Regions from separate parts of the Nonomuraea sp. NPDC004186 genome, predicted to be linked through region 1. Evidence: riboswitches for the same ligand, from Rfam matches in the RefSeq annotation. Region 1 holds a riboswitch; each other region holds the start of a gene.

Region 1 (5,790 bases):
GGCGTCGAGGCCCTCCGCGTCCGCGACGCCCACGGCGGCGGTGGCGATGCGGTGCGGGGACAGGGTCCGGCGGGGGGCGGGCGCCGGGCGCTCGAGGCGGGCCCACAGCGGGGGCCTGTCATCGGGCTTGCGCGGGGCAGCCATGGATCGCCCTCCTCGCGACGAGTTGGTGTACAACGTATCAGAAGTAGACGACGTACACGCTGATCTACAATGTAAAGGAGCCGAGCTGGTCGAGAAAGGCGCGTGTGGTCGGGGGGCAGTCGTCCGCCGACGGAACGGCCAGGGCCAGCGAACGGGTCATCTTCGGCTCCAGGGGCCGGGTGACGACGGTGCCCAGGTCGGTGGGGAGGCCGAGGGTCGGGACGATGCTGACGCCCAGCCCCGCGGCCACCATCTCCAGGATGGCGGCGGGCCCGCTGGCCTCGAAGGCGACGTCGAGCCGTACCTGGGCCGTCAGCGCCGCACCCATGATGAGGGGACGGCAGCCGGCGGTGGTCAGGATGAACGGCCTGCCCTCCAGATCGGCGAGAGTGACGGCCGGGCGGGCGGCCAGGGGGTGGTCGGCGGGCAGCACGGCGACCATGTCGTGGGTGCTCAGGTGGACGGTGTGCAGGCCGGGCGCGGGGAGGGTGACGACGCCGACCTCGGCGGCGCCGCGGTGCAGCCATTCGCGGATGTCGTCGTCCATGCCCTCGAAGAGGCGTACGCGGACCTGCGGGTAGCGGTCGGTGAACGCGCGCAGCAGCTTGGCGACGAGCGTGCCGGTGGCGCTGGGGAGACTGGCCAGGCGGAGTTCGCCGGTGATCTGGCCGCTGGCGGCGGCCACGTCGGCGCGGATGAGGTCGAAGTGGCGCAGGGTCTCGCGGGCGCGGGCGAGGGCTCGCCGGCCGGCCTCGGTGAGGGCGATGCCGTCGCGGTGGCGGACGAACAGGGCGGCGCCGAGCTCGCGTTCGAGGGCGGCGATGGCGCGGCTGACCGCGGGCTGGGACATGCCGGTGTGCTCGGCGGCGGCGGTGAAGCCGCCGTGTTCGGCGACCGCGACCAGGGCCCTAAGCTGCGCCAATGTCATAGCGACATACCTTAATTGGTATTTGACGGGGACGCTTCCAGAACATGATGGTTATGTCCATGTTCGAGCGAATGACGATCGAAGTCGACGGCCGCGTGGCCAGCTATCTGACGTCGGGCGAGCGGGGCCCGGTGGTGTTGCTGTTGCACGGCACGTACTGGAGCCGGGTCTGGGCGCCGGTGATCGACGGGCTGGCGGCGGCGGGGCTGCGTCCTGTGGCGGTGGATCTGCCGGGGCTGGGGCGTTCCGGCGGGGAGCTGACGGCGGAGACGGCGGCGGTTCCGGCGCTGGCGGCGTGGGTGGCCCGGTTCGCGGCCGCGGTCGGCGCGGGGGAGCGGCTCTCGGTGGCGGGGCACGACATCGGCGGTGCGGTCGCCCAGCACCTGCTGGTGGAGGGGAGGCCAGAGGTGCGGCGGCTGGCGCTGGTCAACTCGGTCACATACGACTCCTGGCCGGTGCCCGGCGTGGCCCGTTACCGGGATCCGGCCGTGGTGGCGGCCACGACCGTGGAGGAACTGCTGGCCGCCCGCCGCAAGGCGGTCACCACCGCGCTCGCCCGGCCGGCCACCGAGGCGGAGCTGGCCGATTACCTTGATCCGTGGAACGACCCGCGGGTGAGCCGGTCGTGGATGGCGCTGGCGGGCGCGGCCGACAGCCGTTACACGCTGGACCTGGTGCCCGCACTCAGGGCCGATGGGACGCCGAAGCTGCTGGTGTGGGGGGAGGACGACACGTTCCAGGAGGTCCGGTACGCCGAGCGCTTCGCCGCCGAGGTGCCGAACACGACGCTGGTGCGCGTTCCCGGGGCGGGGCACATCCCGATGGAGAACGATCCGGCCGGGGTCACCCGGGCGCTGGCGGAGTTCTTTCTCGGCTGAGACCGCTGCGGGCGACGAGGGCGACGGTGGTGAGCAGGGCCAGGGCGGCCGCCAGGGCGGGTGCGGGGCCGGTCGTGAGGTGGAGGAGGGCGCCGGTCAGGGCGCCGAGGAACATCGCGGCAATGGAGGCGGATCGACGCAGGGCGGCCCGGCCCGGCGTGTCGGCGGCCAGGCTCGTGAGGGTCGTGGTGAGGACGTTGGTGACCAGGTCGGGTACGCCGAGCGCGCGTACGGACGCGTTCTGCAGGCCCATGCCGCAGGCGAGCAGCACGATGAGGGCCGCCTGGGACCAGGTCGTGCGGTGTCCGGCCGTGAGGGCGATCGCGAGGGTGGCGGCGACGAGGAGCGCGTGTACGGCGGTGGCGGCGGCGAACGCCCGCCGCGGGTTCGCGGTCCGCCTGATCACCCGGCCGGCGCTCCAGGCACCGGCTCCGAAGGCGACGAGGGCCGCCGGGGAGGCCCATCTGGACATCTGGGCCTCCCCGGCCAGGGCGAAGCTGAGGAAGACGATGTTGCCGGTCATGTTGGCGACGAAGACGCGGCCCAGGCCGAGGAAGCTGACGGCGTCCACGAGGCCGGTGACGAAGGCCAGGAGGATCAGCAGGGCGGGCAGGACGCCGTGCGGGTTGGCGCCGCGCGGGAAGAGCCCGTCGGCGATCCGTCGCAGCCCACTCCGCACCAGCCTTCCGGGGCGTCTGCGCGCGGCTGGCATGGTGGGCGGCTCCTTGGCGAGGTCGCGGGCGGTTCGCCTCGGGTCTTCCCCGGTGACGGGCCGCCGCACTCGCGGGGGGTGAAACGCGACGGCCGAACGGCACCGGTCGCCGGGTTCCGCTCGGCACGCCGCCGCACTCGCCGGGGGTGAAACGCGACGAGCGCGCGTCCCGTTGCGGGACGCGCGCTCGTTCGGCGCTGGGGGAAGGCCGGCCAGGAGGTGCCTGGGGGAGTCCGGTCAGTAGGCGCCTGGGGGAAGTCCAGCCTGGAGGGGGACAGTCCGGTCAGGAACGGTACTGGGGGTAGCCGTAGCCGACGACCTGGGACTTGGGACGGACGCGCTCCTCGACCTTGCCGTTGCCGGTGTTGCCCTCGACGGTCGAGATGGTGCCGTCGCCGTTGTCCTTCTCGACGAACCCGACGTGCTTGATGTCGTTGAGGTTCTTGCTGCCGCTCCACGAGAAGTACACGATGGCGCCGGGCTTGGCCTCGGTGCCGAAGCGGTGGTTGGCCTGGAACCACTTGGCGTGGGCGACGGTCCAGGCGTCCCAGCCGATCTGCGAGCGGGCGCCGGTCTGGTCGCCCACCCAGGAGACGAACATCGCGCACCAGGCGGCGTTCAGGTAGTCGGCGCGGCTGCCGCCGTCACGGGCGATGGTCTCCGCGGCGCGCTGCGAGTTGGCGTACCAGCGCTGGAACTTGGTGCCGCCGCCGGCCGCGTTCTCGGTGATGCCGACCTGGGACTTGGCGAGGGCCAGGACCTCGCCGGCGGTGACGCCGGCCTTGGCCTCGCGCGAGCGCTCGGCGTGGTCGGCGACGGTGGCGGTGCCGGCGACGGTGTCGATCGGCTGCTTGTCCGCTGCGGTGGCGCTGGTCATGTGGGCGCCGAACGCGGTCCCGAGGATGGTGGCGCCGAGAAGGGCGCGGGCGATGTTGGTCTTCGCAGCGGAGGTAAAGCGGATGTTGGCCATCGAGGGGGTTTACTCCTTGCTTCCATGCCGCTTACCGGGTTAGCTGACGGGTTCGGACGTGGAAGCTGCCCTACGGCACCGAAGTGCCGATTCACCCCAAAGGACGTGGGTCCCCGGTTCCGCCCGAGGGCGGATTCAGCGGTCACAGGACGTTCCTGTGATGTGTCTTGCGATGGTCGGACAAGTCCGGACAAACCGGACGTATGTCTCAAGAATGCCTCAAACGTAATGCATAAGGCAAGAGCGTTACAAATCGATAAAGGCCCAGCTAGGCGACCTGCCTGCGAGCCTCGGCCAGAAGCCCCATCATGGCAAGGGATTCGTCGAGCGGCATGATCGAACTTTCGGTCCTGCCTTCGGCCGTCGCGGCCCGGACCTCGCGGAGCTCCCCGGCGTACCCGTTGTCCGCCGGATCGAGGATGTACTCCTCCGGCTCCATGGAGGGCCCGGAGAGCAGAATCCGCGGCGTGGCCCAGAACGGTGCCTGGAGGTCCGCCCGCATCTGAGTCCCTACAACACTGGCATGGTTCGGGTAATTCCCGAGCAACGAAGTCTCCACGAGAGCCTTCCTGCCACCGGGGTAGAGCAGCACGCCGCCGGCCTCCGCGTCGACGCCGTTGGGCGCCAGAGTGCCGGTGATCCGCAGGTCGGAGGGCATGCCGAGGATCAGCTGGGCCAGCCCGAACGGGTAGATCCCCAGGTCCAGGAGCGCCCCGCCGCCGAGCTCCGGCGCCCACAGCCGGTGCTCCGGGTCGTAGGACTTGGCGAAGCCGAAGGAGGCGTGCACCGAGCGGAGGTCGCCGAAGCGCTCGTCGGCCGCGATCTTCTGGACGAGCGGGTTGAACCGCATCCACATCGCTTCCATCAGGAACACGCCCGCCTCGCGCGCCAGGCGTACCATCTTCTCCGCGTCGTCCACGGTGGCGGCCAGCGGCTTCTCGCACAGCACGGCCTTGCCCGCGGCGATGGCGACCTCGGCCACCTCCAGGTGCTGGGCGTGCGGCGTCGCCACGTAGATCGCGTCCACGGCCGGGTCGGCGCAGAGCCGCTCATAGGAGTCGTACGCGGACTCCGCCCCCAGCGTGGCGGCCAGCGCCTGCGCCCGCCCCATGTTCCTCGATCCGACGGCGGCCACCCGCATGCCCGGTTCGGCCGCGATGGCCGCCCCGACGGTCCGCGCAATATTCCCTGTCGCCGCTATGCCCCACGCAAAATCCCGCACGCGGGAGATCGTAGACGAGTCAGGTCATGTTGAACGTGTCGGGGTCGGGTCCGATCCGCTGGCCCCTGTTCATCGCGCCGATGGCGGCCATGTCCTCGGCGTCGAGGATGAAGTCGAAGACGCCGATGTTCTCGGCGATGCGCGCCGGGGTGACCGACTTGGGGATCGCGACGTGGCCGAGCTGCAGGTGCCAGCGGAGCACGATCTGCGCGGGCGTCTTGCCGCACTTGTCCGACAGCTTGGCCAGCGCGGGGTCGTTCAGCAGGCCCTGGCCCTGGCCGAGCGGGCTCCACGCCTCGGTGAGGATGCCGTTGGCCTCGTGGAAGGCGCGCAGCTCGCGCTGCTGGAGGTACGGGTGCAGCTCGATCTGGTTGATGGAGGGAACGAGGTCGGTCTCGTTCATGAGGCGGGTGAGGTGGGCGATGCTGAAGTTGGAGGTGCCGATGGCCTTGGCCCGCCCGTCACGGTAGATCTTCTCGATCGCCTTCCACGCCTGCACGTACTTGTCCTGCTGCGGCACCGGCCAGTGGATGAGGAAAAGGTCGATGTAGTCGAGGCCGAGCCGGGCCAGGGACTCGTCGAAGGCCGCCTCCGCGCGGCCGTGGTCGGCGTTCCACAGCTTGGTGGTCACGAACAGCTTCCGGCGCGGGAGCTCACTTTCGCGTACGGCCTGCCCCACGCCTTCTTCGTTGCCGTACGCGGCGGCGGTGTCCACGTGCCGGTAACCGGCCTTGAGCGCGGTCGCGACGGCCTTGGCGGCCTCGTCGGCGGGGACCTGCCAGACGCCGTAGCCGAGCTGCGGGATCTGCACGCCGTCGGTGTTGAGCATGAGCGAGTTCATACTCTCCATTGTTCACGTCGCGTTTCTGGTGGCTTAAGGCGGCGGGGCTAGCTTGAAGCGGTCGTGAACGGGCCATCACCCGGCTGGGAGGACAG
Region 2 (5,790 bases), on a different contig from region 1:
AGTTCTTCGAACGCGGCGAGGGCTGCCGCCAGTGGGACGTGGACGGTCGCGAGTACATCGACTTCATGTGCAGCTGGGGCCCGGTCGTGCTCGGCCACCGCCACCCGCGCGTGGAGGAGGCCGCCGCCCGGCAGGCCGCGCTCGGCGACTGCCTCAACGGCCCCGGCCCGATCATGGTGGAGCTGGCCGAGCTGCTGGTGGACACCGTGCCCAGCGCCGACTGGGCGATGTTCTCCAAGAACGGCACCGACGCCACCACGCAGGCGCTCATGGTCGCCCGCGCCGCCACCGGCCGGACCAAGGTGCTGATGGCGCACGGCGCCTACCATGGGGCGGACCCCTGGTGCACTCCCTCCCTGGCGGGCACGACGCCCAACGAGCGGGCCGACCTGGTGGAGTTCACGTACAACTCACTCGAGTCCTTGGAGGCCGCGGCGGCGACCGTGGAGGGCGACGTGGCGGCGATCATCGTGACGCCGTTCAAGCACGACTCGTTCGAGGACCAGGAGCTGGTGGAGCCCGCCTTCGCGCGGGGCGCCCGCGCCCTGGCCGACCGGCTCGGGGCCGCGCTGGTGATCGACGACGTGCGGGCCGGGTTCCGGGTCGATCTGCGGGGTTCCTGGGAGCCGTACGGGGTGCGGCCCGACCTGACCGCCTGGTCGAAGGCCATGGCGAACGGCTACCCGATCGCCGCCGTCACCGGCACGGACGCGCTGCGCGGACCGGCGCAGACGCTGTACTCGACGGGGTCGTTCTGGTTCTCGGCGGTCGCCATGGCGGCGGCCAAGGCGACCATCGAGACGCTGCGCGACACGGACGGCATCGGCGCCATGGAACGCGCGGGCACGCAGCTCCGCGAAGGGCTTTACGCGCAGGCCAAGTCCCACGGGTTCGTGGTGAACCAGACGGGACCCGTCACGATCCCGTGGCTCAGCTTCGACGGGGACGCCGACCTCTCCGTCGCGATGTGGTGGAGCGACGCCTGCCTGCGGCACGGGGTCTACCTGCACCCGTGGCACAACTGGTTCATGTCGGCCGCGCACACGGAGGCCGACGTGGCCAGGGCGCTGGAGGGCACGGACCAGGCGTTCGCGGAGACCCGTGCCCACTTCGGCTAGGGAGCGGTGAGCTTGCTGATCTCGGCCACGACGGACGGCCAGAGCGGGCGCGGCAGGTCGTGGCCCATGCCCGGGTAGGTCACCAGCCGGGCGCCCGGGACGGCCGCGGCCGTGGCCTGGCCGCCCGCGACCGGGACGAGCTGGTCCGCCTCCCCGTGCAGCACCAGCGTGGGCACCCGCACCCCGGCGAGCCCTGCCGTGCGGTCGCCCGAGGCCATGATGGCGGCGAGCTGCCGGGCCGTCCCGCCGGGGTCGAAGCAGCGGTCGAACGCGAGTCCGGCCAGCAGGGTGATCCGCTCGCGGTCCAGCTCGTATCCGGGCGAGCCGATGACCGACCAGGTCAGCACCGCCTGGGCCTGGACCGCTTCGCGGTCGGCGGGGGGCGCGGCCATGAGGGTGGCGAGCGCGGCCTCGGTGGGCGGGGCCGCCGAGGGGCCGGGGGTGGACATGATCGAGGTCAGGGTCAGCACCCGGTCCGGGTGGCGGATGGCCAGCGCCTGGGCGATCATGCCGCCCATCGACGCTCCGACCACGTGGGCGGCCGGCCAGCCCAGCGCGTCCATGAGTCCCGCCGAGTCGTCGGCCAGGTCGTCCAGCAGATACGGCGAGGGCGCCCCCATCGCGGGAACGCCCTTGTCGTGGAAGTGTGTGGAGAGACCGGCGTCGCGGTTGTCGAACCGTACGACGTGGTGTCCCTGGTCCGCCAGCAGCGCGCAGAGCCCTTCATCCCAGTGGATGAGCTGCGCGCCGAGCCCCATGATGAGGAGCAGGGGGCGCCCCTCGTGCGAGCCGAAGCTCTCGTAGGCGATTTCGATGCCGTTCGCGGCTACGCGGGTGGTCACGAGGACCAGAATGACATTCTGGTCCAGGTCCGTAAAGTTCAGCCCTTGAGAAGATTGCGAACGCGGTCGCTGGCGAGCACCACGCCGCCGCCCACCGCGGCCACGGCGCTGGCGACGACGGCGCCCGTGCTGGCGCTCCACTCTCCGGCCTCGCGCGCCGGCGCCGGCACGGCCGCACCGGCCGCCGGGGGCTCGGCCGGGTTGTTGTCACGCTCGGACCAGGCGCCGGTCGAGAACGGGACCGGGTAGTTCTTCTTGCCGGGACCGTTGCCCCACTTGGTGATGACGTAGTCGACCTTGATGTGCCCCTGGCCGCCGACACCGTCGACGCCGAGCGTCTCCATGTTGAACGAGCCGCCGGTCAGCTCCGCGAACGTCTTACCGTCCAGGTCGAGCATGACGCCGTTGTTGGAGGGCACGCCCGGGCCGCGGTCGCCGACGAAGAAGGGCAGCTTCTTGCCGTCGTGAATCACGTATCCCTCGGTCATGAGCGGCCAGCTCGGGCTGGCGGCCAGACCTTTCTGCATGGGCTTGCCACTGGCGGGCAGACCGGTGTCCCCGGCGCGGCCGGAGGAGTCGTCCCAGAAGTACGAAGCGGTGGTCGAGCCCTTGAGCAGGACCTTCTCGTCCGTGTTGGAGTCGGCGTGGGCCGCGGTGCCGGCGATGGTGAGCGCGCCGACGGTGGAGGCGGTGAGCAGAGCGAGGGTACGCAAACCAGAACGTGCAGACATGAAAGTACAGTCCTTCGCGAGGGGGCAGGGGGATTGCGCTCGCTGAAAAAGGGCGTAGCAGGGCAAAGCACCTGACAGGGGGAAAGCTACGCGGAGCGCGAAACGAGCCTGGAGAAGGGACCGCTCAGAGGGCGGCCGTCATCACGCCGTATGGGTGTTCTACGTGATCATTCAAGTTCTGCATATGTCCTCTCCATCTCGCCTACCGGGTTAGCTGACGGGTTCGGGCGGTGGAGTTGCCCTACCGACACAAGGTCGGATTCACCCCAGGGAGGTGGGTCCCCGGCTCCCGAGTGATCGGGATTAGGCGCCAGCCGGCTGGTTCCCTTGTGTGGTCCACGCCACCGGCTGGTAAGTGGGCATCACTCTAACCACGTATTCCGGACAAACACAAACAGTTCGTCATGAATCGGTGTAAAGATCTACCTGCCTCCGGCATAGAGAAAGGGGGCACGGCATGGCCGTACCCCCTTGAAATTCCCGGCCTCAGCCGCCGCTCTTGCGCCTGAACGATCTTTTACTCGCAGCCGGACCGTGCGTCCCGTGGATCTTCGATGGGTCGCCGCCCTTGCCACCCGCGCCCGAGTCCGCGTGCTGGTTACGCTTGCGCTCCAGCGCCTCGCGGAACTTGCGCTTCATCTCGTCCTCGGGAGTCTCGCTGACTTCCGGCTCCGGTGTTTCCGCCATGAGGACCTCCATGGTGTTGGGGACTATCACAGCTTCGCATGGCGCCGCTTATGACGCGAAACTGGCCTCAACCCTGTTCTGCGGCGTGGCGGGCACCTCCAGCCGCCTGGCCGGCATCGCCACCAGCGCGATCAGGGCGAGCAGCGCCCCCGCCACCCCCAGCGACGGGATGACCGCCGCCGCGGCGGAGGCGTGCGCGGCGGCCAGGCCGTGCACGGGCGCCTCCGCCGTGACCGTCGAGGTGTAGAGGGTGCCGCCGACGGCCAGCGCCACGGAGCCGCCGATCTGGCGGAAGAAGGTCAGGTTCGCGGAGGCGACGCCGATGTACTGCGACTCGACGGACTGCTGGGAGGCCACGGTCAGGCCGGACAGCATCGGGCCCATGCCCAGCCCGATCAGCAGCATCCAGCCGGCCAGCAGCAGCCCGTCGGTGTGCGCGGTCAGGTTCAGGCAGAGCAGGGTGCCCGCGACGAGCAGGAACGGGGAGGCGACCAGCCACGGCTTGTAGACCCTGGTCCTGGACATGAGCGCGCCCATGACGACGCTGCCCAGGACCATGGCCAGCGTCATCGGGTAGATCCTCAGCCCGGACTCGGTCGCGCTGACGCCGAGGGACTGCTGGAAGTAACGCGGCAGGAACACCACGCCGGCGTACATGCAGAAGGCCGTGAAGAAGGACGTGACGTTCACGAGCGTGTAGGTGCGGTTGCCGAACAGGTGCATGGGCATGATCGGGCTGGCCGCCCGCCTCTCGACCAGCACGAACACCGCCAGCAACGCGGCCGCGAGCACGATCGGCCCGGCCACGGCGGCGTCGGTCCAGGTGTTGCCGTCCAGGCCCTTCTCCGTCAGGCCCAGCAGCAGCGCGCTGATGGCCACGGTGAAGACCGCGATGCCCGCGTAGTCGGGGCGCCCGCCGCCGCCCACGCCCGGCCGGTTCGGCAGGCGGCGCGCGACGATCGCGATCAGCACGAGGCCGATCGGCACGTTCACGTAGAAGGCCCACCGCCAGGTCGCGTGGTCGGTGAACAACCCGCCCAGGAACGGCCCGGCCAGGTACGTCAGGCCCATCACGCCGCCAAGCGCGCCCTGCACGCGGGCGCCGTTCGTACCCGGAGGGAACATCTCCATCACCAACGCCATCGACAGCGGCAGCAGCGCGCCCGCGCCGAGCCCCTGCAGCGCGCGGAACGCGATGAGCTGCGGCATGTCCTGCGCCGCCCCGCACAGCGCGGACCCGGCCACGAACACCACCATCCCGATCAGCAGCAGCGCCTTCCTGCCGTGCTGGTCGGAGAGCCGGCCGTAGAGCGGCACGGTCACCGTCGAGGTGAGCAGGTACGCCGTCACCACCCAGACGTAGAGCGTCGTGCCGCCCAGCTCGGCCGTGATCCGTGGTAACGCGGTGCCGACGATCGTCTGGTCGAGCATCGCCAGGAACATCCCGCCGAGCACCGCGAGCAAAAGGAGCCCTTGAGGCTTCATGTCATCATTCACATGTGAAGAGTGATATGTAAGTCCTGACATGTCAAGTCTTCGATATGCTGGCGCGCATGTCCCTTCGGATCGCGCTTCTCGGGCTGCTGGAGGCCGTGGGCCCGGCGAGCGGGTATGACCTGGCCAAGAAGTTCGAGCACTCGCTCAACCACGTGTGGCAGGCCGGGCACACGCAGATCTATCCCGAGCTGGTGAAGATGGCGGCCGACGGCCTGGTGGCGGCCTCGTCGGAGGGCGCGAGGGGGCGCAAGATCTACACGATCACCCCCGAGGGGGCGCGGGAGCTGCACACGTGGCTGGTGGAGCACGAGCCCGTCTTCGTCGTACGCAACGAGACCGCGCTGCAGGCGTTCCTGCTGCCGCTGCTCTCCACGGAGGAGGCGATCGCGGTGGTCGAGCGGATCAAGGCCGGGTACGAGGCACGGCTGGTGGTCCTCGACTGCCAGCCCGCGGAGGGGACCGGCCACTACGCGCTCCGGCTCGGGCTGGCCCAGGTCCGCACCGGCATCGAGTGGGCCGAGGAGACCCTGGCCGCCCTCAGGAGCCGCTGAGCCCGCCCGCTCAGGTAAAGGGGAACCACTCCGTTCCTGGTGTTGCGTTGGAGCGGCCCAGGAAATAGACCCGGCATGCCCGCCACGATCGCCGCGTCCGCAGTCGCGTCATGAGTCTCCTCGGCCGCGACCTGGCGATGGACCTCGGGGGCTCCCGCACGCGGATCTACGTCAGGGGCAAGGGCATCGTGCTCGACGAGCCCTCCGCGGTGACGATCGACGGCCGTACCGGCAAGATCATCGGGTACGGCGCGGACGCGACGGGCGAGGAGATCTGCTGGCCGGTCAGCGGCGGCCTGCCGGCCGACGGCGACCTCACCCTGCGGATGGTCAAGCACTTCCTGAGCAAGGTGCACCGGCGCCC
Region 3 (5,790 bases), on a different contig from region 1:
GCGCTCGCCAGCTGCTCGACGTACACGACGTCGGGCAGATCGGTGTCGGGGAAGCGCAGGACGCTGAACGCCCCGCCTTCCGCGCTGTGCCCGCCGAAGCTGAACGGCATGATCTGAATGGTGATTTTGGGCTGGCGCATCAGGTCGATGAGGTGCTCGATCTGGGCCCGCATCACCTCGACGCCGCCGATGGGGCGTCGTAGGGCGGCCTCGTCGATCACGGCCCAGAACACTGGCCCGTCCGGCCTGTCGAACATCCGCTGGCGCTCCAGCCGGAGATCCACTCTTCTGGAGATCTCCTCGGCCCCGATTCCCGCCGATCCGGCGGTCACGACGGCCCTTGCGTACTCCTTGGTCTGCAGCAGTCCTGGCACGAACTGGACTTCGTAGGTCCTGATCCTGGCGGCGGCCTCTTCAAGGCCGACGTACGCCTGGAACCACGTGGGCAGGACATCGTTGAACCGGTGCCACCAACCAGGCTCGTTGGCGGTGGCGACCAGGTCGAGTACGGCGGAGCGGGCCTGCTTGTCGATGACCCCGTAGAGGGTCAGCAGGTCCGCCACGTCCCGTTCTTTGAACCCCACTCGGCCCAGCTCCATGCGGCTGATCTTGGATTCGGAGCCACGGATGAGGTGGCCCGCCTCCTCACGAGTGACGTTCTTCGCTTCCCTGAGCTTGCGCAGCTGGGAGCCCAGGAGGATGCGCAGCGCCGTCGGTCCGGAACCCGGCTGGTTCTGCGTCACTTTGCCTCCTATCAAGGTCCGCACACACAGTGACACCACATTGCCGGGTATGACAAGGTCTCAACCCCGTGTCCGATTAGCAGAGTTATGCCCCAAAACGCCGCTTGCTACTGCACAATGCAAGTGCACGTGCATTTGGGTCTTGCAGGTGCAGCGATCGTGACCCATGATGGCTTAGTGCATATTGGGCCAAACATGCACTAAGTCGGGCGGAACGGGGAGGTATCGGCAGCATGGTGGAGGATCCTCTGGCCACTGCCGATGCATTGCAAATCACCCGTGACGTGGGCTTCGACCACCTGCTCATGGGTGGCAAGCCGTACACGACCTCGTGCCCGCTGCCCTTTCAGGCCGACTCCGTGAAGACGGCCAGGGACGTGACCCGCTCGACCCTGAAGGGCTGGGGCCTGCACGAACTCAGCGACGACGCCGCGCTGGTGGTGTCGGAGCTCGTGACCAACGCGGTGCGCTACGCGATGTACGCGGCGGGACGGCGGGAGATCGAGCTCTTGCTGATGCGCGTACAGCCGCACGTGCTGCTGGCGGTGGCCGACCCCAGCGACGAGGTGCCGCGCCCCAAGGAGCCGGACTTCATCTCGGAGAACGGGCGCGGCCTCTACATCGTCGAGACCTACAGCCAGTGCTGGGGCTGGGACCCGCTGGCCCGCGGCGGCAAGGCCGTGTGGGCGCTGTTCCGCACCGAGCCCTGATCGGTCCCGTCACTCTCCGGTCACCCCGTCGATGCGCTCGCGCAGCAGATCCGCGTGACCGTTGTGCCGCGCGTACTCCTCGATCATGTGGATGAGGATCCAGCGATGGGTGCATTCCTGGCCTCTGTGGTCACCGACGGCGTCCAGCGGCCTGGCGTCCGAGATGGCGCGGGCGCGGGCGACCTCCTCTTCCCACGTGACGAAGGCCTCCTTGACGGAGGCGGCGTCCACTTCCTTGAAGTCGGCGTCGTTGTCGCGGTCCTTGTCCCACAGCTTGGGGAGGTCCTCGCCGTTCAGCACGCGGCGGAACCAGGATCGTTCGACGTTCGCCATGTGCCGGACCAGGCCGAGCAGGGACATGGTCGAGGGTGAGACGGAGCGCAGGCGCAGCTGATCGTCCGACAGGCCCGCGCATTTGACGGCGAGGGTGCCGCGGTGCCATTCGAGCCAGTTGTTCAGCGTGGTCCGCTCGTCGCCGGTGAGAGCGGGCGGGATTCGGGTGTCAGTCATGATGTCCGACCTTATCCAGCTCAGTACATCGAGATGTGGACGTGGTCGTAGTGGTTCTCGGTGACGCTGCCGCGGTCCGACATGGCCCGCCAGCCCGAGCCCATGTTGATGCGCTGCTTCCAGATCACGTACTTGACGCCGAGCTTGCCCTTGTTCTTGAGCGCCCAGTCCGCGATGCGGTCGCCCAGGGCGTTGTTGATGGCCGCGGGCATCGTGCCGCCGGTGCTCATCATGAAGTCGCAGGCGCGCCCGAGCGGGTGCTCGCCGCTGGAGCCCGAGCGGAAGCAGCCCACCGTGTACGGCAGCTTGAAGTTCTTGGCCAGCTCCGCCTTCATCAGCCGCGTACGGGCCGTGATGTTGTCCGAGCCCGAGGGCAGTTCCGGTGCCCAGCTCCCGTCGGACTTGCGGCCGGGACCGAGCGGCACGAGGTCCTGGAGCTTCTTCCTGATGTCGTCGATGATGTCCTCGGCCTCGGAGCGCTGTTCGGTCACGTCCTTGGCGTCCACGCCGATCTGGGTGGCCAGCGCGGCGGCCTCGTCGGAGGCCTTCTTCTTGTCGTCGCGGGCCTTGGCCACCCCCTGGACCAGAGCCTGCTGCTCGGCCGTCAGCTGTTCGAGCAGGGCGGCGCCGCCGCCGTTCTGGACCATCAGGACGGAGGGCAGCGACGGGTCGTGGTTCTGGTAGCGCATCCTGGCGAGGTCGCCGACCCGCTGCTCGGCGGCGGCCAGCGTCTTCTCCGCGGCCGCCAGCCGCTCCTTGGCCGCCTTGGCGGCGGCCTGCGCCTTGGCCAGCTCGACGCGCTTGAGGTTGTACTTCTCGATGAGCTTGTCGATCTTGCTGTTGAGCTGCTTGAGCTGGGCGCGGAGCGCGGCCTCCGACGGCTTGGGGGCCGCCGAGGCCGCGGTCGCCGGCAGGAGGGCGACGGCTGCGGCGGTGACGAGGCCGATGGCAAGAGTCGCGGGGGACGGAGCCGCCACGTGGATGTTCCTCTCCCTCTGCCGGCCGGGTTAGCTGACGGGTTCGGGCTGGGAGCTGCGTGCCCTACCACCGAAGTGGATTCACCCCAGGTGCGGATGGGTCCCCGGCTCCCGGGCGACTCGCCCGGGATTAGGCGTGTGCCTGCTGTTACGGCCAGGCACAAAAGGGATGTTAGTGGTAGATCACGAGTAACGCGACCCCCATTAGAAATCTAATAGTGATCTACCTGTGATCGAAGCATCCGGGCGGCCTCCTCCGGCAGCACGTCGTTCACGAACGCCCCCATCGCGGACTCCGACCCGGCCAGGTACTTGAGCTTGCCCGGCGCCCGCCTGATGCTGAACAGCTCCAGGTGCAGGTAGCCGAGCTCGCGGTCCTGCCGCACGGGCGCCTGGTGCCAGGCCGAGATGTACGGCATCACCACGCCGAACAGGTCATCGAAGGCCCGCAGCACCGAGGTGTACAGGGGTGCGAACGCCGACCGTTCCTCCTCCGTCAGCGCGGCCAGATCGGGCACCTGCCGGTGCGGGTAGATGTGCACCTCGTACGGCCACCGCGCGGCGGCCGGCACGAACGCCGTCCACAGCTCGTTGGAGGCCACCACGCGCGTCCCCGCGGCCCGCTCGGCGGCCAGCACGTCGGCGAACAGGTTCCCCTTCGAGTAGCGCCTGGCGGCGGCGAGCTGGAGCCTGGTCCTGGGCGTGACGTACGGGTAGGCGTAGATCTGGCCGTGCGGGTGGGCCAGCGTGATGCCGATCTCCTCGCCCCGGTTCTCGAAGCAGAACACCTGCTCCACGCCCTCGATCCCGGACAGCTCGGCCGTCCGGTCGGCCCACGCCTCCATGACCAGCTCCACCTGGCCGTCGGAGAGCTGGGAGAACGACGACGAATGCTCAGAGGTGAAGCAGACCACCTCGCACCGCCCCACTCCCGGCCGGACCTCACTCAGACCCCCCGCGTCTGTATAAGTCCCGAAATTGGTGGAGAAGGAGGGGAATCGGTTCTCGAACACCACCACGTCGTAGTCGTACGCCGGGATCTCCGACGAGCGCGTTTCCGACGACGGGCACAGCGGGCACTCGCTCGCCGAACCGGTCGGCTGGAACGTGCGCGTCTGCCGGTGCCCCGCCATCGCGATCCACTCCTCGGTCAGCGGGTCGTAACGCAGCTCGGAGGCCACCGGCCGGGGGTCGAGCACCCGCCGGTCGATCGCGCTCCGGTCGGCGTCGTCCCGCTGATCGAAGTAGATCAGCTCACGACCGTCGGCCAGGTGGGTGATGGTGCGCTTCACGAGCCCTCCGCGATGATCAGTTCTCCGGCCCGTTCGGCCAGCTCCATGCGTGCGTCCTCAGGCAGCCCCGCATCGCTGACGACCACGTCGGCCTCGGTCAGCTCGGCGATGGTGCTGATGCCGACCGTGTTCCACTTCGTGTGGTCGGCGGGGATGACCAGCCGGTTGGCGGCCGCCACCAGCTCCCTGTCGGTCTCCGATTCCAGCAGGTTGGGGGTGGTGAACCCGGCCCGCACGCTCATCCCGTGCACGCCGAGGAACAGCGTGTCCACGTGCAGGCGGCGGATCGCGGCCACGGCCACCGGGCCCACCAGCGCGTCGGACGGCGTGCGCACGCCGCCGGTCAGCACGACCGTGCGGTCGGAACGCGGGTTGCGGTGGAAGACCTCGGCGACGGGGATCGAATTGGTGATCACTGTCAGCTCGGGGACGGCGATCAGGTGGCGGGCCAGCGCCCACGTGGTGGTGCCCGCCGAGAGCGCCACGGCCGTGCCCGGCCGGACGAGGCCGGCCGCGCGGCGCGCGATGGCCTCCTTCTCCTGCTGCTGGCGGGCCGACTTGGCGGTGAAGCCCGGCTCCTCGGTGGAGCCGGGGCCGAGGGCGGTGGCGCCGCCGTGCACCTTCTCCAGCAACCCGCGCTCGGCCAGCACCTCGAGGTCCCGACGGATGGTCATGTCGGATACGCCCAGCTCGCGGACCAGGTCCGCGACCCGGACGCCGCCGTTGCTGCGCACGCGTTCGAGGATCGTCTGCTGACGCTGCTGTGCGAGCACGCCCGCTCCTTCCAACAGATTCCACCAAATTATGACACGGAATTGTTGGGGAATGTTAGTTCGCGTGCTGCGCTTGCGCTGGTCAGCACGGGCGGGGAGGCTCGTGGCGTAGCCGATCATCGGCCCGATCACCGGAGGCGAGCTTATGGCCAGGCGCTCACGCAAGGGCAAGGCACGCAAGAAGAAGAAGGCGAACCACGGCAAGCGCCCCACGGCGCGCTGACCGGGTGGCCGCCTCTTTCGGCGGCCACCCCGCTTTCAGCCCGGCAGCTCGGTCAGGGCCTGCTCGATGCGGTCCTGCGGCAGCGTGTAGTCCTCCAGGTGCCCGGCCAGGTAGCGGTCGTACGCGCCCAGGTCGAAGTGGCCGTGGCCGCAGAGCGCGGTCAGGATCACCTTCTCCTCACCGCTCTCCTTGCACCGCAGGGCCTCGGCGATCGTCTCCGCGAGCGCGTGCGTGGGCTCCGGGGCGGGCACGATGCCCTCGGTCCTGGCAAAGCGGACACCCGCCTCGAAACACTCGCTCTGGGCGCGGGTGACCGCCTCGAACAGGCCCAGCTCGTACATGTGCGACAGCAGCGGCGACATGCCGTGGTAGCGCAGGCCGCCCGCGTGGATCGGGTCGGGGATGAACGCGTGCCCCAGCGTGTGCATCTTGAGCAGCGGCGTCAGGCCCGCGGTGTCGCCGAAGTCGTAGGCGTACACGCCGCGCGTGAACGACGGGCAGGCGGCCGGCTCGACCGCCCTGAACACGGTCCGTATCCGCCCGGCCAGCTTCTCGCGCAGGA
Region 4 (5,790 bases), on a different contig from region 1:
GTCCTTCTCTCTGCGAATCTGCCCAAATCTACAAGAAATCTGCGGATCGGTGCTGGTGAGCGGGCGCTGCCCGGAAGGCAGTCCCGGTACTTCCTATTGTCTCGCTATATGGGATGGCAAGCGGCCAATGCGGCGATCAGCCCTTTTGGACGCAAAAAAGCGCCTGGCGGCCCTCGTCGGACCACCAGGCGCGTTGGGGGCTAGGCGGTCCTAGCCGGATACTCGCGCGGTGATGTCGTCACCGATCTCGTGGGTGGTGCGGCCCGCCCAGCCGGCCAGCCGCTCGAGGATGTCATCGGCGACCGCCTGCTCGACCTTGGCCGCCTCGGTGTGCAGGCCCAGGTGGTCGAGAAGCATGGCGACGGACAGGATGGTCGCGGTCGGGTCGGCCTTGCCCTGGCCGGCGATGTCGGGGGCGCTGCCGTGCACCGGCTCGAACATGCTCGGCGCGGACCGCTCGGGGTTGATGTTGCCGCTGGCGGCCAGGCCGATGCCGCCCGCGATGGCGGCGCCCAGGTCGGTGATGATGTCGCCGAACAGGTTGTCGGTGACGACCACGTCGAACCGTTCCGGCTGGCTCACGAAGAACATCGAGGCCGCGTCGATGTGGCAGTAGTCGGTCGTGACGTCGGGGTATTCCGCCGCCAGGCGGTTGACCGTGCGCTGCCACAGGTCACCGGCGAAGGTGAGGACGTTGGTCTTGTGGACGAGCGTCAGCTTCTTGCGCGGCCGCGTGACGGCCTTCTCGAACGCGTAGCGCACCACGCGCTCGACACCGTAGGCGGTGTTGAGCGACTCCTGGGTGGCGATCTCGTGCGGGGTGCCGCGCCGCATGGCGCCGCCGGTGCCCGCGTAGAGGCCCTCGGTGCCCTCGCGGACGACGATCATGTCGATGTTCTCCGGCGGCGTGTCCGCCAGCGGGGTCTCCACGCCGGGGAACAGCTTGACCGGGCGCAGGTTGACGTAGTGGTCGAACTCGAAGCGGAGCCGCAGCAGCAGATCGCGCTCGAGGATGCCCGGCGGCACGCTGGGGTCGCCCACGGCGCCGAGCAGGATCGCGTCGTAGCCGCGCAGCTCTTCGAGCACGGCGTCGGGCAGCGTCTCGCCGGTACGGTGATAGCGTGCGGCTCCCAGGTCGTAGTGAGTGGGCTCGATCTTCGTGCCAACTGCCTCCAGGACCTTGAGCCCTTCGGCCACGACCTCGGTGCCGATCCCATCGCCGGGGATGACGGCCAGACGGATGTTACGCGACTCCATGGGCGGTACCTTACCGCGTCGTCTCGGCTGACGAACACTTCATCTCATCTTTCGGACGCCCCCTTTGTCCGGTATTGCGGTTCTTTGACCGTTTCGTTAAAGTCACCGACCAGCCTAATCCGCGCGCCGTTGCGTGGAGTCGGGGACCCACATTCCCCCTGGGGCGAGTCGGCATCCCCATGCCGTAGGGCTACTTCCAGGCCCGAGCCCGTCAGCTAACCCGGCCGGCCGTATGGAAGGACAGACCCCTGTCTCGAATCGCCATTGTCCTGGCGGCGGGCGCCGCCGGGCTCATGCTGGCCTCCCCAGCCCATGCCTCGTCCAAGCTCGACGACCTCACCACCCTGACCGGCGGCCAGATCAAGGAAATCCAGGAGAAACAGGCTCCGAAGCCCGCCTGGAAGGTCGCCATCAAGTTCGCCATGAGCAAGCGCGGCACCCCGTACGTGTGGGGCGGCGCCAGCCCGAGCGGATACGACTGCTCCGGGCTCATGCTCAGGGCGTACGAGCACGCCGGAATCGAACTCCCCCGCACCGCCGCCGAACAGTACGGCGCGTTCACCAAGAAGATCGCCTGGAAGGACCTCAAACCCGGCGATCTGGTCTTCTTCCACGGCCTCGGGCATGTCGGGATGATCTCCCGGCCCGGCTACATGGTCCACTCGCCGCACACGGGTGACGTGGTCAAGGAAGAGCGCCTGACCTCCTGGCGCAGAGACTCCTTCGTGGGTGGCGTCCGCCCCGACCGCAAGGGCGTACGCCTCTGGTCCAAGCTCCAGGAGCAGCGCGACGAAACGCCCACCACCCTCACGGCCACCCTGTAGGAGGCTGCGGCGTCCGCCTCCCCACGCGACGGTCAGGGGAGGCGGGCGTCGAAGATGAGCTCCCAGGCACGGGTCCTGGCGCGGGCCACCGCGCCCAGCAGGACGCCGCTGTCCCCCAGCGTGCTGGCCACCACCGACGGCCGCAGCGGGCCGAGCTCGGCGATGCGGGCCTCGATGGACTCCCCCAGGAGGTCCAGGTTGCGGCCCACGCCGCCGCTGAGCACGATCACCTCCGGATCCAGCACGGCGGCCACCGCCACCAGCAGGCCGCCGATGCGGCGCCCCTCGGCCTCCACCACCGAGCGGGCCACTCTGTCGCCGGAGGCCGCCGCGGCGAAGACCTTCTTGGCCGTCCGCAGGCTCAGGCCGGCGGCGCGGGCCGCGCGGACCACTCCGGGCGCGGCGGCGACCGCCTCCGTGGCGCCGTGGGCCAGGGCGTCACCGGCCGGCGGCGCCGGGTCCTCGGTCGCGGGCAGGTACGAGACCTCCCCCGCCGCTCCCCGGGCGCCCACGTACAGCTCACCGTTGATCACGATGCCCATCCCGACGCCGGTGCCGACGGACACCAGCGCGAAGTTGGACGTGCCGCGCCCCGCCCCGTGCGTGTGCTCGCCGACGGCGGCCAGGTTGATGTCGTTCTCGATGACGAGGTCGACCTCCATCTCGCCGCGCAGGCGCTCGGCCAGGTCGGAGCCGGGCAGGTTGGGGGCGAACTCCAGGCGGCCGAGCTCCGGGTCGTACACGCCGGGCGTGCCGACGACGGCGCAGGCGATGTCGGGCCAGTCGACGCCGGCCTCGTAGGCGGCGGCCCGGCACAGCTGTCCGACCAGGAGGGCCAGTTCGGCGGAGGTGAGGGCGGTGTTGCGCCCGTCCCTCCGGCCGGCGAATTTCCCGCGCAGGTCGGCGACGGCGACCCTGATCCAGTCACGCCCGATGTCGACGCCGGCGACGTGGGTGGCGGCGGCGTTGACGTCGTACAGGGACGTGACCGGCCCCGGGCGGCCGGAGACCTCGCCGACGAGGTGAACGAGCCCGTCCACCTCCAGCCCGGCCAGGGCCGCGGACACCGTGGGCTTCGACAGGCCGGTGATCTTGGCGAGGTCGGTGCGCGAGGCGGGGCCGTGCTCCTGAAGATGGTCGAGCAGGCGGCGCTCGTTCAGCACTCGCAGCATCCGCGGATTACCCAGGTCGCCCCGCATCTCACCCTCCTTGAGGAAACAGAGCCTAGCCAACTCGCCTGATAGTAAATTACCTTTCTTACCAAGCACAGGGGCGGCACATCCGGAAGGACGAAGTGCGATGCACCGAGCATGGCGATCAATCCCTGTCGCGGCGGTCCTCCTGGCCGCCGCCTGCGGAAACGCCGGGAACAGTGCCGGAAACGGCACCGGCGCCACCACCACCACGACCACGCAGAACCAGGGCGGCAAGACGATCGCGCTGTTCCTGCCCGAGTCCAAGACCACCCGGTACGAGGCGTTCGACCGCCCGCTGTTCGAGGCGAAGGTCAAGTCGCTCTGCCCCGACTGCAAGATCCTCTACAGCAACGCCGAGCAGGACGCCCCCAAGCAGCAGCAACAGGTCGAGGCCGCGCTCACCCAGCAGGCCGACGTGCTCGTGCTCGACGCCGTGGACGCCAACGCCGTGGCTCCCCTGGTGAACCAGGCCGAGCAGAAGAAGGTCCCGGTCATCGCCTACGACCGGCTGATCTCGGGGATCGACTACGCGTACTACGTCTCGTTCAACAACGTACGGGTGGGCGAGATGCAGGGCCAGGCCCTGCTCGACGCCATGACCGCCAGGGGCACGGCGGCGAAGGGCCAGATCGTGATGATCCACGGCTCCCCCACCGACCCCAGCTCGGCCGACTACAAGAAGGGCGCCAAGAGCGTGCTGGACGGGAAGGTGAAGGTCGGCAGGGAGTTCGACACGCCGGACTGGAGCCCCGACAAGGCGCAGCAGGAGATGGAGCAGGCCATCACCGCGCTGGGCAAGGACACCATCACCGGTGTGCTGTCCGCGAACGACGGCATGGCGGGCGGCGCGATCGCGGCCATGAAGCGCGCGGGCTACAAGCAGCTCCCGCCGATCACCGGCCAGGACGCCGAGCTGGCCGCCGTCCAGCGCATCCTCACCGGCGAGCAGTACATGACCATATATCTGGACATCAGGGCGGAGGCGGAGAAGTCCGCCGAGCTCGCCGTCGCCGTCGCCAAGGGCGAGCAGCCCACCGCGCCCGCCAAGGTCAACAACGGCGCGGCCGACATCCCGGCGTTCCTCCTCGACCCCATCCCCGTCACGGCCGACAAGGTCAAGGACACGATCGTGAAGGACGGCTTCTACACCGCCGCCCAGCTCTGCACGGGCGAGGTCAAGGCCGCCTGTGAGAAGCAGGGCATCGAGTAGATGCTCTCGGCGACAGACATCTCCAAACGGTACGGGGCGGTCCAGGCGCTCGACGGGGCCCGCCTGGACCTGCGCCCCGGCGAGGTCGTGGCCCTCATGGGCGACAACGGCGCGGGCAAGTCCACGCTGGTCAAGGCCATCTCGGGGGTCGTGACGCCGGACGCCGGCACGATCACCGTGGACGGCTCGCCGGTCAGGATCGCCAACCCGCACGACGCGCAGGCCCTCGGCGTCTCGACCGTCTACCAGGACCTCGCGCTCTGCGAGAACCTCGACGTCGTGGCCAACCTCTTCCTGGGCACCGAGCGCCGCCGCGGCTCGCTGCTGCGCCACATCGCCATGGAACGCGCGACCCGCGACCTCCTCGGCCAGCTCGACGTGCGCATCAGGGACATCAGGGTGCCGGTCGCCATGCTGTCGGGCGGCCAGCGGCAGTCGGTGGCCATCGCCAGGGCGCTCATCGGCGAGCCACGGCTGGTCATCCTCGACGAGCCCACGGCGGCCCTGGGGGTCGAGCAGACGGCGCAGGTGCTGGCGCTGATCGGGCGGCTGCGCGAGCGCGGGCTCGCGGTGCTGGTCATCTCGCACAACCTCGCCGACGTACGCGCGGTGAGCGACCGCGTGGTGGTGCTGCGGCTGGGCCGCAACGCCGGTGAGTTCACCACGGCCACCGCCTCCCAGGAGGAGATCGTGGCCGCGATCACGGGGGCGGGGACATGACCGACACGCTGGTACGCAGCCCGTACACGCCGAAGGTCGCCGTCGAGCGGCTGCGCCAGGGGGACGTCGGCGCATGGCCGGTGGTCGGCGGGCTGATCGCGATCGCGATCGTGTTCAGCACGCTCAACGACCGCTTCCTGTCCCCCGAGAACCTCACCAACCTCGTGCTCCAGATGGCCGCCACCGGCACGATCGCGCTCGGCATCATCATGGTGCTGCTGCTCGGCGAGATCGACCTGTCGGCGGGCTCGGTCAGCGGCCTGTGCGCCACGATCATGACGATCGTCCACGTCAAGCAGGGCTGGAACCCGCTGCTCGCCATCCTCCTGGCGCTCGCCGTGGGCGCGGCGATCGGGTTCCTGCACGGCCTGATGCTGACCAAGCTGCGGATGCCGTCGTTCGTCGTGACGCTGGCCGGGCTGATGGGCTGGCTGGGCCTGCTGCTCTACCTGCTGCGGCAGGGCGGGACGATCAACCTGCCGTTCACCGGCTTCATCTCCAAGCTGAGCGACACCTGGCTGCCGGGCTGGCTCGCGTGGACGGTCGCGGCGGCCCTGGTGGCCGTGTCGGCGGGCGCGTCGCT

Evidence for each region. Region 1 has a riboswitch for cyclic di-AMP ahead of ACWEPL_RS42345 (CHAP domain-containing protein). Riboswitches for the same ligand answer to the same signal wherever they lie in the genome.
Region 2: linked by a shared signal. The riboswitch ahead of ACWEPL_RS05130 (hypothetical protein) and the one ahead of ACWEPL_RS42345 (CHAP domain-containing protein) in region 1 are both predicted to bind cyclic di-AMP.
Region 3: linked by a shared signal. The riboswitch ahead of ACWEPL_RS58780 (coiled-coil domain-containing protein) and the one ahead of ACWEPL_RS42345 (CHAP domain-containing protein) in region 1 are both predicted to bind cyclic di-AMP.
Region 4: linked by a shared signal. The riboswitch ahead of ACWEPL_RS02055 (C40 family peptidase) and the one ahead of ACWEPL_RS42345 (CHAP domain-containing protein) in region 1 are both predicted to bind cyclic di-AMP.

What each region holds. Positions count from the first base shown of each region.
Region 1 is NZ_JBSGFQ010000072.1:2,389-8,178, reverse strand. It holds gene ACWEPL_RS42365 (TetR/AcrR family transcriptional regulator) at 1-144, opposite strand, end outside; gene ACWEPL_RS42360 (LysR family transcriptional regulator) at 209-1,072, opposite strand; gene ACWEPL_RS42355 (alpha/beta fold hydrolase) at 1,144-1,950, shown strand; gene ACWEPL_RS42350 (YoaK family protein) at 1,916-2,662, opposite strand; gene ACWEPL_RS42345 (CHAP domain-containing protein) at 2,946-3,632, opposite strand; cyclic di-AMP (ydaO/yuaA leader) riboswitch at 3,646-3,783, opposite strand; gene ACWEPL_RS42340 (Gfo/Idh/MocA family protein) at 3,901-4,854, opposite strand; gene ACWEPL_RS42335 (aldo/keto reductase) at 4,874-5,695, opposite strand.
Region 2 is NZ_JBSGFQ010000004.1:187,101-192,890, forward strand. It holds gene ACWEPL_RS05120 (aminotransferase class III-fold pyridoxal phosphate-dependent enzyme) at 1-1,118, shown strand, start outside; gene ACWEPL_RS05125 (alpha/beta fold hydrolase) at 1,115-1,960, opposite strand; gene ACWEPL_RS05130 (hypothetical protein) at 1,999-2,691, opposite strand; cyclic di-AMP (ydaO/yuaA leader) riboswitch at 2,876-3,011, opposite strand; gene ACWEPL_RS05135 (DUF5302 domain-containing protein) at 3,178-3,378, opposite strand; gene ACWEPL_RS05140 (MDR family MFS transporter) at 3,427-4,875, opposite strand; gene ACWEPL_RS05145 (PadR family transcriptional regulator) at 4,932-5,426, shown strand; gene ACWEPL_RS05150 (rod shape-determining protein) at 5,537-5,790, shown strand, end outside.
Region 3 is NZ_JBSGFQ010000158.1:10,164-15,953, reverse strand. It holds gene ACWEPL_RS58795 (helix-turn-helix domain-containing protein) at 1-743, opposite strand, end outside; gene ACWEPL_RS58790 (ATP-binding protein) at 977-1,453, shown strand; gene ACWEPL_RS58785 (DinB family protein) at 1,463-1,963, opposite strand; gene ACWEPL_RS58780 (coiled-coil domain-containing protein) at 1,984-2,940, opposite strand; cyclic di-AMP (ydaO/yuaA leader) riboswitch at 2,946-3,087, opposite strand; gene galT (galactose-1-phosphate uridylyltransferase) at 3,153-4,232, opposite strand; gene ACWEPL_RS58770 (DeoR/GlpR family DNA-binding transcription regulator) at 4,229-5,005, opposite strand; gene ACWEPL_RS58765 (50S ribosomal protein bL37) at 5,151-5,228, shown strand; gene ACWEPL_RS58760 (TrpB-like pyridoxal phosphate-dependent enzyme) at 5,264-5,790, opposite strand, start outside.
Region 4 is NZ_JBSGFQ010000002.1:91,653-97,442, forward strand. It holds gene ACWEPL_RS02050 (3-isopropylmalate dehydrogenase) at 211-1,257, opposite strand; cyclic di-AMP (ydaO/yuaA leader) riboswitch at 1,359-1,502, shown strand; gene ACWEPL_RS02055 (C40 family peptidase) at 1,551-2,081, shown strand; gene ACWEPL_RS02060 (ROK family protein) at 2,114-3,280, opposite strand; gene ACWEPL_RS02065 (sugar ABC transporter substrate-binding protein) at 3,381-4,487, shown strand; gene ACWEPL_RS02070 (ATP-binding cassette domain-containing protein) at 4,488-5,207, shown strand; gene ACWEPL_RS02075 (sugar ABC transporter permease) at 5,204-5,790, shown strand, end outside.